DNA from 2 places in the Bacillus nitratireducens genome. Region 1 is predicted to be linked to the other one. Evidence: riboswitches for the same ligand, from Rfam matches in the RefSeq annotation. Region 1 holds a riboswitch; the other holds the start of a gene.

What was found. A riboswitch is a leader RNA that binds a small molecule or an ion and turns the genes downstream of it on or off. The one in region 1 is predicted to bind S-adenosylmethionine.
Region 2: it holds a riboswitch for S-adenosylmethionine, as region 1 does, so the genes downstream of both, Q3V31_RS19355 (bifunctional O-acetylhomoserine aminocarboxypropyltransferase/cysteine synthase) here and Q3V31_RS23505 (methionine ABC transporter ATP-binding protein) in region 1, are expected to answer to the same signal.

Annotation. Positions count from the first base shown of each region.
Region 1 is NZ_JAUMJO010000007.1:22,269-30,037, reverse strand. It holds gene Q3V31_RS23515 (MetQ/NlpA family ABC transporter substrate-binding protein) at 1-454, opposite strand, end outside; gene Q3V31_RS23510 (methionine ABC transporter permease) at 476-1,141, opposite strand; gene Q3V31_RS23505 (methionine ABC transporter ATP-binding protein) at 1,131-2,150, opposite strand; SAM riboswitch class I at 2,274-2,379, opposite strand; gene Q3V31_RS23500 (cysteine hydrolase family protein) at 2,609-3,151, shown strand; gene Q3V31_RS23495 (acyltransferase) at 3,267-4,424, opposite strand; gene pruA (L-glutamate gamma-semialdehyde dehydrogenase) at 5,026-6,573, opposite strand; gene Q3V31_RS23485 (TSUP family transporter) at 6,728-7,498, opposite strand; gene Q3V31_RS23480 (CamS family sex pheromone protein) at 7,594-7,769, opposite strand, start outside.
Region 2 is NZ_JAUMJO010000005.1:98,356-106,124, forward strand. It holds gene Q3V31_RS19345 (YjjG family noncanonical pyrimidine nucleotidase) at 1-628, shown strand, start outside; gene Q3V31_RS19350 (chloride channel protein) at 669-1,901, opposite strand; SAM riboswitch class I at 2,221-2,325, shown strand; gene Q3V31_RS19355 (bifunctional O-acetylhomoserine aminocarboxypropyltransferase/cysteine synthase) at 2,418-3,716, shown strand; gene metA (homoserine O-acetyltransferase MetA) at 3,700-4,605, shown strand; gene Q3V31_RS19365 (homoserine dehydrogenase) at 4,745-6,040, shown strand; gene Q3V31_RS19370 (YczE/YyaS/YitT family protein) at 6,070-6,696, opposite strand; gene Q3V31_RS19375 (LacI family DNA-binding transcriptional regulator) at 6,794-7,769, shown strand, end outside.

The sequences.
Region 1 (7,769 bases):
CTGCATCAAGAAGTTTTAATGCGCGTGCTTGGTTCGTTGGATCATTTGGAATAGCAATTTCTGAACCATCTGGGATTTCATTTGCTTTCTTATATTTTTCAGAGTATAAGCCCATTGGTGCAATTTGCGTTGTACCGACAGCTGTAATATCTAACTTATGCTCCTTTTTAAATTGCTCTAAGAAAGCGATATGCTGGAATGAGTTTAATTCAATATCTCCATCAGCTAATGCTTTATTTGGCGTTGTGTAATCAGAGAACTCAACCAGTTTAATTTTAATCCCTTCTTTTTCAGCTTTTTTCTTCAAAATTTCCCAAGCGTCTCCATCTGTTCCAGTTACACCGACGCGAACTACTTTCTCTTTCGCTCCTGCACCCGTATCTCCACCTGAGCAGCCGCTTAAAGCTGTAATCCCTACGATCGCTGATAATGCAAATGCTAAAATTTTCTTCATTTTCTTTTCCCCTCTTCCTTTTTATGATCTACGTAAAAAGACTTTTGCAAAGTAGTTTCCTAAATTTTGAGCTATTTGTACGAGAATAATAAGTAAAACAACCGTTACAAACATAACTGACGTATCAAAACGTTGATAACCATATGTCATTGCTAAGTCACCAAGACCGCCACCACCGACAAGCCCAGCAACTGCAGAAAATTCAATTAAACCAACTGTCATAAACGTAACACCCAAGATTAATGGCGCTAACGCTTCTGGCACAAGAATTTCAAAAACAATTCTAATTGGTGAAGCTCCCATTGCTTGCGCTGCTTCAATTACCCCTTTCGGAACAGAAACCAGATTTGTTTCAACCATTCTAGCAATACCAATTGATGCAACTAACGTCATTGGGAAGATTGCTGCTGCTGTTCCAATCGTCGTTCCGATAACACTTCTTGTTAGTGGGCTTAAAGCTACTAAAAAGATAATGAATGGAACCGGACGAATTGTATTAATTATGATATTAAGAATAGAAAAGACCCATTTATTTTCTAAAAAGTTTCCTTTTCTCGTTACATACAACAGTAAACCTAGAGGTATACCGAGAATTGTAGCAAATATAAGAGTTACAATTACCATTAAGAGGGTATCCCCCGTCGCATCTAATATGCGAGGCCAAAATATGCTCCAATCAACTCGCATGAGCTTCTACCTCCTTCAGCTGCACTTGCAGTCTTAGATGTTGTAATGCTTTTTGAATCTCTCTTTGTTCACCTTGTAGTTCTACTAGAAGATTTCCAAATAAAACATTTTGGAGTTCAATAATATTTCCGTAAAGAACATTTACATCAACGTTATAATTTTTCGCAATATATGATAGTACAGGCTGTCCTGTCTCCTCACCAGTAAACGTTAAGCGGTAAATCTGACCTCCGTTTTGAATTTTCGCTAGCACACTTTCCGGTAAGTGATCATTAATAACAGAACGTACAAAGTTTTGAGTTGTTTTTGTTTTTGGTTGTGTGAAAACGTCAAATAGTTTTCCTTCTTCAATAACTTTCCCCTTCTCCATTACAGCTACACGGTGACAAATTTCTTTCACCACGTGCATTTCATGTGTAATAAGAAGAATCGTTACATTGTATTCTCGATTTACTTTCTTTAATAAGTTTAATATCTCTGTCGTCGTTTCTGGATCTAAAGCTGATGTTGCCTCATCACATATAAGAATATCTGGCGATGTTGCAAGTGCCCTAGCAATACCAACACGTTGCTTTTGACCACCTGATAGTTGCTCTGGATAATAGTTTGCTTTATCTTCTAATCCTACAAACTTCAGCAGTTCATTTACTCTTTCTTTTATTTCATTCTTTGGTACTTTCGCTAACCTTAATGGATAAGCAATATTCCCAAACACTGTTCTTGAATTAAATAAATTAAAACTTTGAAAAATCATCCCGATTCTTTGTCTTAGTTTCCTTAATTCTTTCGTCGATAATGATGTAATATCTTTATCATCTATTGAAATCGTTCCCTCAGTTGGTCTCTCTAGCATGTTTACTAAACGTAATAACGTACTCTTTCCAGCACCACTAAATCCGATAATGCCAAAAATTTCTCCCTTTTCAACTGATAGCGTTACATCCTCCACTGCATGAACAAATTGCCCACCTGATTCATATACTTTACTTATATTGTTAAAAGAAATCATTTTCTTCCCTCCTATATGCTGTAAAACTTGAAGTAGAGCTTTTGAGGTAAAATAAAAAGTGCTCTCCTTCTTATCACTTGTAAAAGATAAGAAGGAGAGCACTTATATGTACTCGTTCACATCTTCTCATCTTCCAAGCTTACTTTAAGCTTGCTGGAATTAGCACGGTATTAAAAAACCCGTTGCTGAGGTATCGTAGGGCCAGTCCCTCCACCTCTCTGGATAAGAGTGTATCGATTTAATTGTCATTTAATTAATTCTCATTATAGAACTCTGAATAATAAGAGTCAATACATTTTTCGGAAAAATATTAATTATTTCTCTATTAAAATTTTCAAATAAAAAATTACAATACAATGTTATGTTAAATTCTCCTCCCTCATATTTTTTAAAAGGAGAATCCTCTCTATGAATTGAATAACATTATTTGAATATGAAACTCGGAGGAAGATGAATATATGAAAACAGCCCTTTTGCTCGTCGATATTCAAAATGATTATTTTCCAAATGGAAAGATGGAATTACGTAATCCAGTAGAAGCAAGTGAATATGCTAGTCAGCTATTACAGCACTTTAGAGTGAACAACGAACCTATTTTTCATATCCAACATGTAGCTATAAAAGATGACGCTACTTTTTTCCTACCTAATACAGAAGGTGTCCATATTCACGAGAATGTCCGTCCGCTTAGAGAAGAAACTGTTATACTCAAACATTATCCGAATAGCTTCCGAGAAACTAATCTTCTAGAGCAATTACAACGTTTAGATATTGAGCACGTCGTTATATGCGGGATGATGACACATATGTGTATTGATGCTACCGTAAGGGCTGCATTTGATTTTGGTTTTCGTTGTACCGTTATACATGACGCTTGTGCTACAAAAGATCTTTCCTTTAAGAATGCTACTATACCAGCTGTTTATATTCACAATACAATTTTGGCTAGTTTGAATAAAATCTATGCTGAAATACTTAGCACGAAAGAGTTTGTACAATGAAAAAAAACCTTTTGAATTTTTCAAAAGGTTTTTTTCTGACTATATCATATTTATCATTTTTTCATTTCCTATTTTTAGGGATTCATATCATACCTATAACAATCTCACTAATTATTTACATTGATACATTATCATTTTTACTATCTTTTGATTGAGTCCAATTTTTCCATAAAAATTGAATATTACATGTACGAGAAGCTTCCGAGAAACTCATTCCTGTTAATGGATAACATGTGATTTTCATACTTGCAAAAATTATAATTGCTATCATTGTTATAGCCGTAATTATTATGAAAGCAACCAGTAACATCACAATTGATTGTGCTGGCCATAGATTTAATTTATTCCCAATATATACAACTACTAAATTATGCATTAAATACACACCAAATGAAAAAGCAGATAAAACTTGTATCCCCTTAAACATAAATGGCTTCATTGAGTAATTCCTAAAATATTCTTTTACTAATAAGAAGATTGAACCTGAAAGTACTACTTCAAATACTCTAACATATGCCTTGAAATCCTCAGAGTACTCCCCGATTTTAACCGTCTCATACCAAGTACCTAATATAATAAGAAGAGTATCTATAACAATTATAGAAAGCAACATTTTTTTTGATACCTTCTTCTCATACGTCATTAAATAATAACCTAAGAGAAAATACCCTATATATCCACCTAAAAAGTTCATATCAAAATTAGGATACAACGTGAATATTGGTTTTAATTTATCCGGAACTAGTACTGCAATTGTTGGCAATAGCGAACTAACTGTAAACCAAAGGATTAACATATACTTTATAAGATCTTTACTTAAAGCATCTACCATTTTCTTCAACAGAGGAGAAAGAATATACAAAGGAATAATGGCATACATAAACCAAAGATGTACTGTCGCCGCTTGATTCGGTATATATAAAATACTCTTAATAACATTTGTTATTTGTATCGGTCTTGGCGTAAAGTATAAAACGGCAATAATGGACCATATAATAAATGGCACGATTAATTTTGGCAACCGTTCTGTATAAGTTATTTTAAGCGATGTCGTTTTACTACTCCTCATTAACATCGCACCAGAAATCATAAAGAAGATAGGCACACTTGTACTAAAAACCGTTGTCAGTGCATTAGTTATATGCCAAGTACCTGAACCAATATTCCCTCGCAAACTTCCTGCAGCAGTATGAAGAAATACTACCGCAAACATCGAAAATACGCGTAGTACGTCAACATATTCAACATAATTTTTTTTCACCCCATTACTCATCTAACAATCATCCCTTCCCAAAGAATATTTTTTCTAATCATTTTCGTCTTTTCAAAAAGCACAAACCTCTTATATCGGAATATAATTAATGTTAAAACAAAAATGAATACCTAAAATTTCGATATTCGACTATATAAACACTGACTATACTATATAAAATTTTAACAATAAATTCAATTTTTTATCATATTTACATAATATTATATAAATATACCATTTAAATAGGGAGGTTTCCTCCTATCTAATAATTTAATATTCTTAATATAAGGTTTTTAATCTATAAAAATAAAAAAACACCCCTTTCAGTGAGCAAAACCGAAAGGAGTGTTCTCTTGTCTAACCATAGATTTTCTTTCAAATTGTATTATACAGGAAATTCTCAAAATGAATACTAAAAAATATGACGAATAAGTCAATTTTTCTCGCTGTTTTGTTTCTATTTACATGTTTATCCCACTATTAATAGGGTTTAACTAATTCCAAAGAACAAATAGTAATATTTGGTAACCCTTTCTTAATTGAAATTAACTAGCTTCTATTATCGAGAGTTTCTCAAAAAGAAAAGATCTTCACAGTCTGTGAAGATCTTTTCTACTATTTCTTATAAAGTTTCAGAAGTAGTTTTTGCTTGCATGTGAAGTGCTAAGTAATCAGGGCCACCAGCTTTAGAGTCTGTACCAGACATGTTAAAGCCACCGAATGGTTGGTAACCTACGATTGCACCAGTACATCCACGGTTGAAGTATAAGTTACCAACGTGGAAGTCTTCACGTGCTTTTTCAATATGGTCACGGTTGTTAGTAACAACTGCTCCTGTTAAACCGTATTCTGTATTGTTTGCAATTGCAAGTGCATGATCAAAGTCTTTTGCTTTACAGAATGCTACTACTGGTCCGAAGATTTCTTCTTTCATTAAGCGAGCATCTTCTGCAACGTCAGCAACGATTGTTGGTTGGATGAACCAGCCTTTAGAGTCGTCTCCTTCGCCACCTGATACGATTTTACCTTCTTCTTTACCAATTGCAACATAGCTCATTACTTTATCGAATGCAGCTTGGTCATTAACAGGTCCCATGTTGATATCTTTCGCCTCTGGGTTACCTACTGTTAATTCTTTTGTTAATTCAACAGCACGATTTAATACGTGATCGTATACATCTTCGTGGATTACTGCACGAGAACATGCAGAACATTTTTGTCCTGAGAATCCGAATGCTGATGCAACGATAGATTTAGCTGCTAATTCAAGATCTGCTTCTTTATCAACAACGATTGTATCTTTACCGCCCATTTCAGCGATAACACGTTTTAACCAAATTTGGCCTGGGTTTACTTTCGCTGCACGCTCATAAATACGGATACCTACATCACGAGATCCAGTGAAGCTAACGAAACGTGTACGAGGGTGATCTACTAAGTAGTCACCAACTTCAGAACCATTACCTGGAACGAAGTTTACTACGCCAGCTGGTAAACCAGCTTCTTCTAATACTTCCATAAATTTCGCTGCTACTACAGGAGTTGTACTAGCTGGTTTTAGTAATACTGTGTTACCAGAAACTAAAGCAGCTGTTGTCATACCTGCCATAATTGCGAATGGGAAGTTCCAAGGAGAAATGATAACACCTACTCCTAATGGAATGTAAGAGAAACGATTATATTCAATTGGACGGCTTTCTACTGGAATACCGTCTTTTAATTTTAACATTTGACGAGCATAATATTCCATAAAGTCGATTGCTTCTGCTGTATCAGCATCTGCCTCATTCCATGGTTTACCTGCTTCTTTTACAAGAATAGCAGAGAACTCATGTTTTCTACGACGAACGATTGCTGCAGCACGGAATAAAATGTCTGCACGCATTTCTGGTTTTGACTTTCTCCAAGTTTGGAATGTTGCATCCGCTACTTGCATTGCTTTTTCAGCTAATTCACGGCTTGCTTTTGAAACGCGACCAACAAGTTCCTCTTTATTTGCAGGGTTTACAGAAACAATTTTGTCTTCTGTAGTGATTTTTTCTCCCCCGATAATTAATGGATAGTCTTGTCCAAGATAAGATTCTACTTTCTTTAAACCCTCTTCAAACGCTAATTTGTTAGCCTCTACTGAAAAATCTGTAAATGGCTCATGTTTGTATGCTACTACCATTTTTTTAGCCTCCCCTTAGAAAAACGTTTACATTTTACAACATTATTCTACACGATAATTTAGATTTATTCAAATATTCCTAGACTTATATTTTAAAAATTAATAAATTTTTAAAATATAATAAAAAAAAAGAGATTCATACATACGTATGAATCTACAAAATATGAGTATATTCCAAAACATTTTTCCCTATCAATAAAATAGTAACTAACAAAAATAAAGTCCTTACATATCCAACACCTTTTTGAACCGCAAACTTCGATCCAAAATAAGCACCTAAAATCATTGATAACCCCATAATAATACCGTATTCAAAATGAATCACATCTAAAAATAAAAAAGTAATTAAAGATACGATATTACTAACGAAATTCAAAAGTTTTCCAGATGCTGCCGCTTGAATAAAATCCAAACCAATTAATAAAAATGCAAAAATTAAAAAGGATCCTGTCCCCGGTCCAAAAAATCCATCATAAAACCCGATCATTAAAATAACAAAGAAAAACATTAATGTTTTTCCTTTTGTCATCTTTTTATAGGTAGATGCACTTCCCCAATCTTTTTTCGCAATAATATAAATGGCAATAAAAACCAACATCACAAGTACTAGTGGACGCAAAATATCAGGCGGAATAAACTTTACTACTAAAGCACCTGCAACTGCTCCAATAATAGTTAACGGGATTAACTTTCCTACAATTCGAAAATCAACCTTACCTGATCGAATAAAATAAATTGTACTCGTAAGCGTCCCCATCGTTGCAGCTAATTTATTTGTTGCGATTGCCGAAGCTGGTGATAAACCGACAAACATAAGTGCAGGAAGCGAAATTAACCCTCCTCCTCCAACAACCGAATCAATAAAAGCAGCTAAAAACCCGAATGCAATTAATAAAATAATGACTTGAAAGCTTAGTTCTTCCATGATCTTACCCCTTACCCCTTTATTTGTAACATTTAAAATTATAACAAAATTTTTCAAGAAAAAAAGCTGTTCCTTTATAGAAACAGCTTTCATCTTTAATCTAAAATTTTCACAAGTGGTTCATCTTGCTTCGCTTCACGTATAATAATTGCTTCTGGACGTTCCACTGATTTAATTGTCACTTGTACTCTCATATAATTTGGGAAGTATTCCATAACAAGTCCCGCTACATATTGTGTAAAGCCAATCACTTCAGCTTCCCCATTGAATT
Region 2 (7,769 bases), on a different contig from region 1:
AGTGGCGTTACGTATGCTCTTTGAAGAGAAAGGGATTCCTTTAACTAGCGAGGTGGAAGCGCAGTATAAAAAAATTAATAAAAGCCTTTGGGATGCTTTTGAAGAAGGTGAAATAAACCGTGATGAAGTCGTAAATACACGATTTTCGATTTTGTTTAAAGAGTACGGGGAAGAGGTAGATGGGATATTATTCGAAAATAATTATCGTAGCTACTTAGAAGAAGGAGACCAACTCATGCAAGGTGCATTTGAATTTATAAATCAAATTCAAAGTGAGTATGATTTATATGTAGTGACAAACGGTATTTTTAAGACGCAAGATAAACGTTTACGTAATGCAGGATTACATTCATTGTTTAAAGATATTTTTGTTTCTGAAGATACGGGATTCCAAAAGCCGATGAAAGAGTATTTTGATTATGTTTTTGAAAGGATTCCTAATTTTTCTTTTGAAGAAGGGCTCATTATTGGGGATTCGTTAAGTGCTGATATTAAAGGTGGATATGTAGCGGGAATTGATACTTGTTGGTTTAATCCAGAAAAGAAACCAAATAATAGCGAGATTGTGCCAACATATGAAGTGCATAGTTTTGAAGAGTTATACGCGCTATTAAAACAGCATGTGTAATAAAAATAGGCAGTGGAACTTTTGTCCCTACTGCCTATTTTTATTCGTTTGTAGCTGCGTTGTTTTTAGGAAGTGGAAATGCATTACCAATCGCTGCCGCCCCGAGCATTGGTAATAGTAAATTGAGCGGGAAAAACATAAGTAATAGCAAGGTTATAGCTATTGGCTTTCGTAACGCATAGCTTGAAATTGCTGTTGTTACGATGGCCACAGATGCGATTGGGTCTATAGGAAGAATAGAAGCTATAGCGTATCCGATACTTGATCCAGCAAATATAATAGGGAAAATATGTCCGCCGCGCCAACCCGTATTTAAACAAACGGCAGTAATACATAATTTTAAAACCCCGGAAAGAAGTAGTACCCAGAAGGATAAATGGCTCCATTCAACAACTAAATCTTTTAATTGATGTTCCCCTGAAAATAACGTGTACGGGAGAAAAGTTCCTGTAATCCCCAATAAAATACCGCCTATAATTCCAAGTGATACCTTGTATTCCTTGAAGGGATGGATTAATTTCTCTAATGTGAATTCTAATTTGAAATAAAAGAAACCAACTATAGCACCGATGCTAGCAAGTGGTAGAAAGGCGATCCATTCATTAAGAGAAAGGGAACCTTCTCCGAAATCAACAATAAAGGATCCACGATTATCGAGTTTACTAAGCAATAAATAAACGGAAAAACCGGCAAAAGTGGTAGCTAAATATACAATTGCTTTTTTTCCTTTAGAAAATTCGTTAATTTGTTCACCCTCATTTTCATTCGGGGCTAAGTAACCGAATAATGGTGCATTAAAAATTACACTTAAAGTAGCGCCAATTCCAACCTCTGTTAGTTCATTCATTCCCTTTAAAGCAAATTTAAAGCGATCTCCTACCCATGTACAAAGTCCACCGATAATTCCAACAAGTGCTGCTTCTGGGCCTAAACTAGCTCCAAATATTAAAACGATAATCGCAGTTAAAGTAGCTTTATGTACAAAACTGTATTCAATTCTACCTGTTTTTTTATATTCAGCCATCACTTCGGGCATAAGACGTGGATATGTACCAAAGTATTTTTGTGTTAAACCAACGAGGATACCACCGATAATTGTTACACAAATGGTGTAATAAGGGGGAGAGGAGAAAATAGTAGGTAAGTATCCCCAAATAAAGTGAATTCCGATATTTATTGTAACTAAAAATAACCAGACTGTAGCTCCTACTATAGAGCCTAAAAGAATGCCATATAGGATGAGTATATAGTGCATGTCCTTTTTATTTGTCATGTTATACCTCCGTTATGTAAGTTTTAATGTAGAAAGGATTAAATATGCTAGTGTGAAATGAATTGAATATATATAGTATCTTTTTGAGAGGTTGACTTATTCAATATATTGAATAAGCGTGAGAATCTTGAACCTATACGTTTAAACTACTTATTTAATTCTATATATTGATCGAGGTTTTTAAAAGGTCTTTTTTAAATGAATATGGAATATATTTCTTTTGTTGTTTATATTAAAGTTTTCGCATTTAATTTAGAACATTCAGAAAAACTGATTGACATCAGGAAATTATTGCTATAAAATCAACGGTAATTGCATAGTCTTATCAAGAAAAGGTGGAGGGACAGGCCCGATGAAACCTTGGCAACAGCCGTATAACGGAATTGTGCCAAATCCTGCAGGTAATAATCCTGAGAGATAAGAAAGAGCCTTTAGAGCGTGTTTTCAAACTGCTCCTTTCTTGTTTTCAGGAAAGGGGCAGTTTTTTATTTTGTATAAAAGAAAGGAGAATGAGAGATGGGAGAATCATGGGGAAAAGGAACAATTTGTGTGCAAGGTGGCTATACGCCAAAAAATGGTGAGCCGCGTGTTTTGCCACTTTATCAAAGTACAACGTATAAATACGATACTTCGGATGATTTAGCGGCACTATTTAATTTAGAGGCAGAAGGATATATATATACGCGTATTGGAAATCCTACCTTAGCTGCATTTGAGCAAAAATTATCAGATTTAGAAGGCGGTGTAGGGGCTGTTGCGACAGCTTCTGGGCAGGCGGCCATTATGCTAGCAGTTTTAAATATTTGTAGTAGTGGAGATCACCTTCTTTGTTCTTCAACAGTTTACGGGGGAACATTTAATTTATTTGGAGTAAGTTTACGTAAGCTTGGCATTGATGTTACGTTCTTTAATCCCAATTTAACAGCAGATGAAATTGCGGCACTTGCTAACGATAAGACAAAACTCGTTTATGCAGAATCGCTAGGAAATCCAGCAATGAACGTTTTGAATTTCAAAGAACTTTCAGCGGCAGCAAAAGAATTAGAAGTACCTTTTATCGTTGACAATACATTAGCGACGCCTTATTTATGCCAGGCGTTTGAACATGGGGCAAACATTATCGTTCATTCAACGACGAAATATATCGATGGTCATGCAAGCTCTTTAGGCGGCATTGTTATTGACGGAGGAAACTTTGATTGGACAAATGGAAAATATCCTGAGCTTGTTGAACCTGATCCGAGTTATCACGGTGTGAGTTATGTTCAAAATTTTGGAGCAGCAGCTTATATTGTGAAAGCACGCGTTCAGTTATTAAGAGACTATGGAAACTGTATGAGCCCATTCAATGCATATATTAGCAATATTGGCCTGGAAACATTGCATTTACGAATGGAGCGTCATAGTGAAAATGCTCTCGCAGTTGCCAAGTGGCTTGCTAATCATGATCGTATTGAGTGGGTGAATTATCCGGGATTAGATAGTAATGAAAATTACTCGTTAGCACAAAAGTATTTGAAAAAAGGTGCTAGTGGAGTTTTAACTTTCGGTATTAAAGGCGGATTAGAAGCAGCAAAAGAATTTATCGCAAATGTAAAACTGGCAACTCTTGTAACGCATGTAGCTGATGCAAGAACGTGCGTCATACATCCTGCTAGTACGACGCACAGACAGTTAAGCGCAGAAAATCAGCGTTTAGCTGGCGTTACATCGGATTTAATCCGTTTATCGGTCGGTATAGAAGATGTTTCTGATATTATTGCAGATTTAGAAGTGGCGCTAGTCGGAGGCAAACAACATGCCGATCATAATTGATAAAGATTTACCAGCTCGCAAAGTATTGCAGAAGGAAAATATTTTTGTAATGACGAAGGAGCGAGCAGTAACACAAGATATACGTGCTTTGAAAATTGCCATATTAAATTTAATGCCTACAAAGCAAGAAACAGAGGCGCAATTACTGCGTCTAATTGGAAATACACCGCTGCAATTAGATGTTCATTTACTTCATATGGAATCGCATCTGTCTCGTAATGTAGCGCAGGACCATTTAACGAGCTTCTATAAAACATTCCGTGATATTGAGAATGAAAAATTTGATGGACTCATTATTACAGGAGCCCCAGTTGAAACTCTTTCTTTTGAAGAAGTAGATTATTGGGAAGAGCTTAGACGTATTATGGAGTACTCAAAAACGAATGTAACATCTACGCTTCATATTTGCTGGGGGGCACAAGCGGGTTTGTATTATCACTATGGTGTGCCGAAGTATCCTCTTGCGGAAAAAATGTTTGGTGTATTTGAACATGAGGTTCGTGAGCAACATGTGAAATTGTTACAAGGGTTTGATGAAGTATTTTTTGCTCCGCATTCTCGTCATACAGAAGTACGAGAGAGCGATATTGAAACCGTAAAAGAATTAACGTTATTAGCCAATTCTGAAGAAGCGGGTGTTCATCTTGTTATTGGGCAAGAGGGACGGCAAGTTTTCGCACTCGGACATAGTGAATATAGTTGTGATACGTTAAAGCAAGAATACGAACGTGACCGTCAAAAAGGATTAAATATTGATGTGCCAAGAAATTACTTTAAACATAATAATCCAGATGAGAAGCCGCTTGTTAGGTGGAGAAGTCATGGGAATTTATTATTCTCTAATTGGTTGAATTATTACGTGTATCAAGAAACCCCTTATGTCTTGTAAAGAAAGATTGTGTAACACGTGGTAGCGTTTTCCTTGTAAAGAATAACCTTTATTTTTCCGAATGTTCTAAATTCATTGTTTTTCAGATTTTTCGTCTATATAATTCATCTAAACACAATTTTGAGGGGTGGACAGTATTATGAAAGAAATTCAAGTGGGGTTATTAGGTCTTGGGACAGTTGGTAGCGGTGTAGTTCGTATTATTACAGATCATCAAGAACGACTTATACACCAAGTTGGTTGTTCAGTGAAAGTAACGAAAGTGTTAGTGCAAAACATTGAGAAGGAGAGGGAGGTCGAGGTATCTTCTACTCTATTAACACAAGATGTGAATGAAATTTTAGATAATCCTAATATTGATGTTGTCATCGAAGTAATGGGCGGCATTGATGATGCAAAAACATATATTTTACAAGCTTTACAAAGTGGGAAGCACGTTGTGACTGCAAATAAGGATTTAATGGCGTTACACGGAGCGGAATTATTAGCGGTAGCAAAGGATAATAAGGCGGATCTGTTTTATGAAGCAAGTGTAGCCGGAGGAATTCCGATTTTACGAAGCATCGTAGAAGGACTTTCTTCAGATCTTATTACGAAAGTAATGGGAATTGTAAATGGAACGACAAATTTTATTTTGACGAAAATGTCAGACGAAGGGAGAGCATATAACGACGTGTTAAAAGAAGCTCAGCAGCTTGGATTTGCAGAAGCAGATCCAACATCAGACGTAGAAGGTTTAGATGCAGCAAGGAAAATGACGATTTTGGCTACTCTCGGTTTCTCTACAAATGTAGAGCTTGGAGATGTGAAGGTAAAAGGAATTACTTCTATTACAGCAGAAGATATTGAATATAGTAAGAGCTTAGGCTATACAATTAAATTAATTGGTCTTGCAAAGCGAGATGGTGAAAAATTAGAGGTTACAGTTGAACCAACTTTACTTCCAAATGCACATCCTCTTGCGGCAGTACAAAATGAATATAACGCTGTGTATGTGTATGGTGAAGCGGTAGGAGAAACGATGTTTTATGGACCGGGAGCAGGAAGCTTACCGACAGCGACAGCTGTTGTTTCAGATCTAGTTGCTGTAATGCAAAATATTAGGTTAGGTGTAAACGGAAATAGTGCGGTATCTCCTCAGTATAAAAAAGTATTAAAAGAGCCAGATGAAATTGTTGTGAAAAAGTTTTTAAGACTGCATGTGAAAGATGAAATTGGTGTGTTCGCAAAAATCACGTCATTGTTCTCAGAGCGCGGTGTTAGCTTTGAAAAGATTATTCAAATGCCGCTTGAAGAGAAAGGGAAAGCAGAAATCGTAATTGTAACGCATCGTGCTTCTCTTGCAGATTACGATTACATTCTACATACATTGCAATCGTATGAAGAAATAGATTGTTTGAAAGCAAACTATCGGATTGAAGGAGATGCTAAGTAGTATCTCTTCTAATAAAATGAAAAAACCTATTAAGCGGCTTGCTTAATAGGTTTTTTTCTATTTAAAATTTGCGTACCAACTTGAATAAATGCTTGAATAATCCAACCTGTTGTAAAGGATAAGATAATTGTTCCAAAATAGATTGGCCCATCTAATAAGAAGCTTAATGTTAAAAATAAAAAAGCTAATGAAATTTCTGTTCTTCTAAATGTCCACTTCTTTTTCTCAGCAACAGTTAAAACGAAAGCCTCTTGAGGTGCTGCGCAAAGGTTTGTAGAGACATAAAGGCCGATTCCGGCTCCGATGAATAGATTTCCGCAAATAAGTGTTATATATTTTGGAAGAGAGCGGATAATGTCCATAATGGTCGTAATAGAACCAACCCAATCAACAAAAAGAGAAATAAGAATCATTGTGACAATTGTGCCGATTGTAATTTGTTTTTTGTCCCAAAAGAGTACGATAAGGGTAAAAATAAAGTTAATCATGAAAATCCAAAAACCAATACTTATGCCGAAATTTTGATATAGTGCAATAAAGAAGGAATCATAAGGGCTAAGTCCAAAGGAAGTAATTGTCGTCATCATATTAATACCGATGGCGAGAATGAGTAAACCGCCAATGAAAAATATATATTCTAATTTGAATCGAAGCATAATTGTATATCCTTTCAAAATGTATTTGCTAGGAAAGGATATATTGTGAAAAGCTTACCAGGTCAAGGGAGAATTTTTGTGAGAAGAGGAAAATGAGATGACGAATATAAGAAAAATTGCTGAACTCGCTGGGGTATCTGTTTCAACAGTTTCACGTGTACTTAATAATCATCCGTACGTAAATGAACAGAAACGAAAAGAAATTTTAGCAATTATAGAAGAATTAAATTATACGCAAAATGTAAATGCAATTCATTTAGTGAAAGGAAAAACAAATGTAATCGGTGTTTTATTGCCGCATGTAAATGATCAATATTATAGCGCTATTATTGAGGGAATATCAAAGGAAACGGCACAGGAAAATTATAATATGATGCTTTGTCAGACGAATTATAGTGAGGAAAGAGAATTAGAAATTCTGAATATGTTAAAAATGAAAAAGCTTGATGGGGTTATTATATGTTCCAGGGCAAATAGTAAGGAGAAGCTTGAAGAATATACAAAATTTGGTCCAATTGTTATGTGTGAAGAAATTGATTCAAAATACATTTCAAGTGTACATATTGATTACTATAAAGTTTTTTCGCGCGGTATGAAAAGCTTAATAGATACCGGCCATACACGCATTGGATATTGCATTGGAAGAAGTAATAGCATTAATAGTCAAAGAAGAAAACAGGCGTATGAGGATTCGCTTCAACAGATTGCCGTAAAACCGTTAGAAGCCTGGAAGTTTAAAGGCTGTTTTACAGTGGAAGATGGACGTAATGTAGTCAGGGAATGGGCTCGTATGTCTGTAAAACCGACGGCGTTTCTTGTATCCTGTAACCATATTGCTGCGGGAATGGTAACAGAAGCGAAAAAACAAGGAATTCGAATGCCAGAAGATATTACGATTATCGGATGTGATGATCAAGAAGTGGCAGATATATTAGGTATAACAACGATTTCGCATCCTAGTAAAAATGTTGGGATAAAAGCGTTTGAATTATTATATAAAAAGATTAATGAAGAGAAATTAGATGTGAAGCATATAGAGTTATTACCAGAGTTAGTGGATAGAGAAACAACTT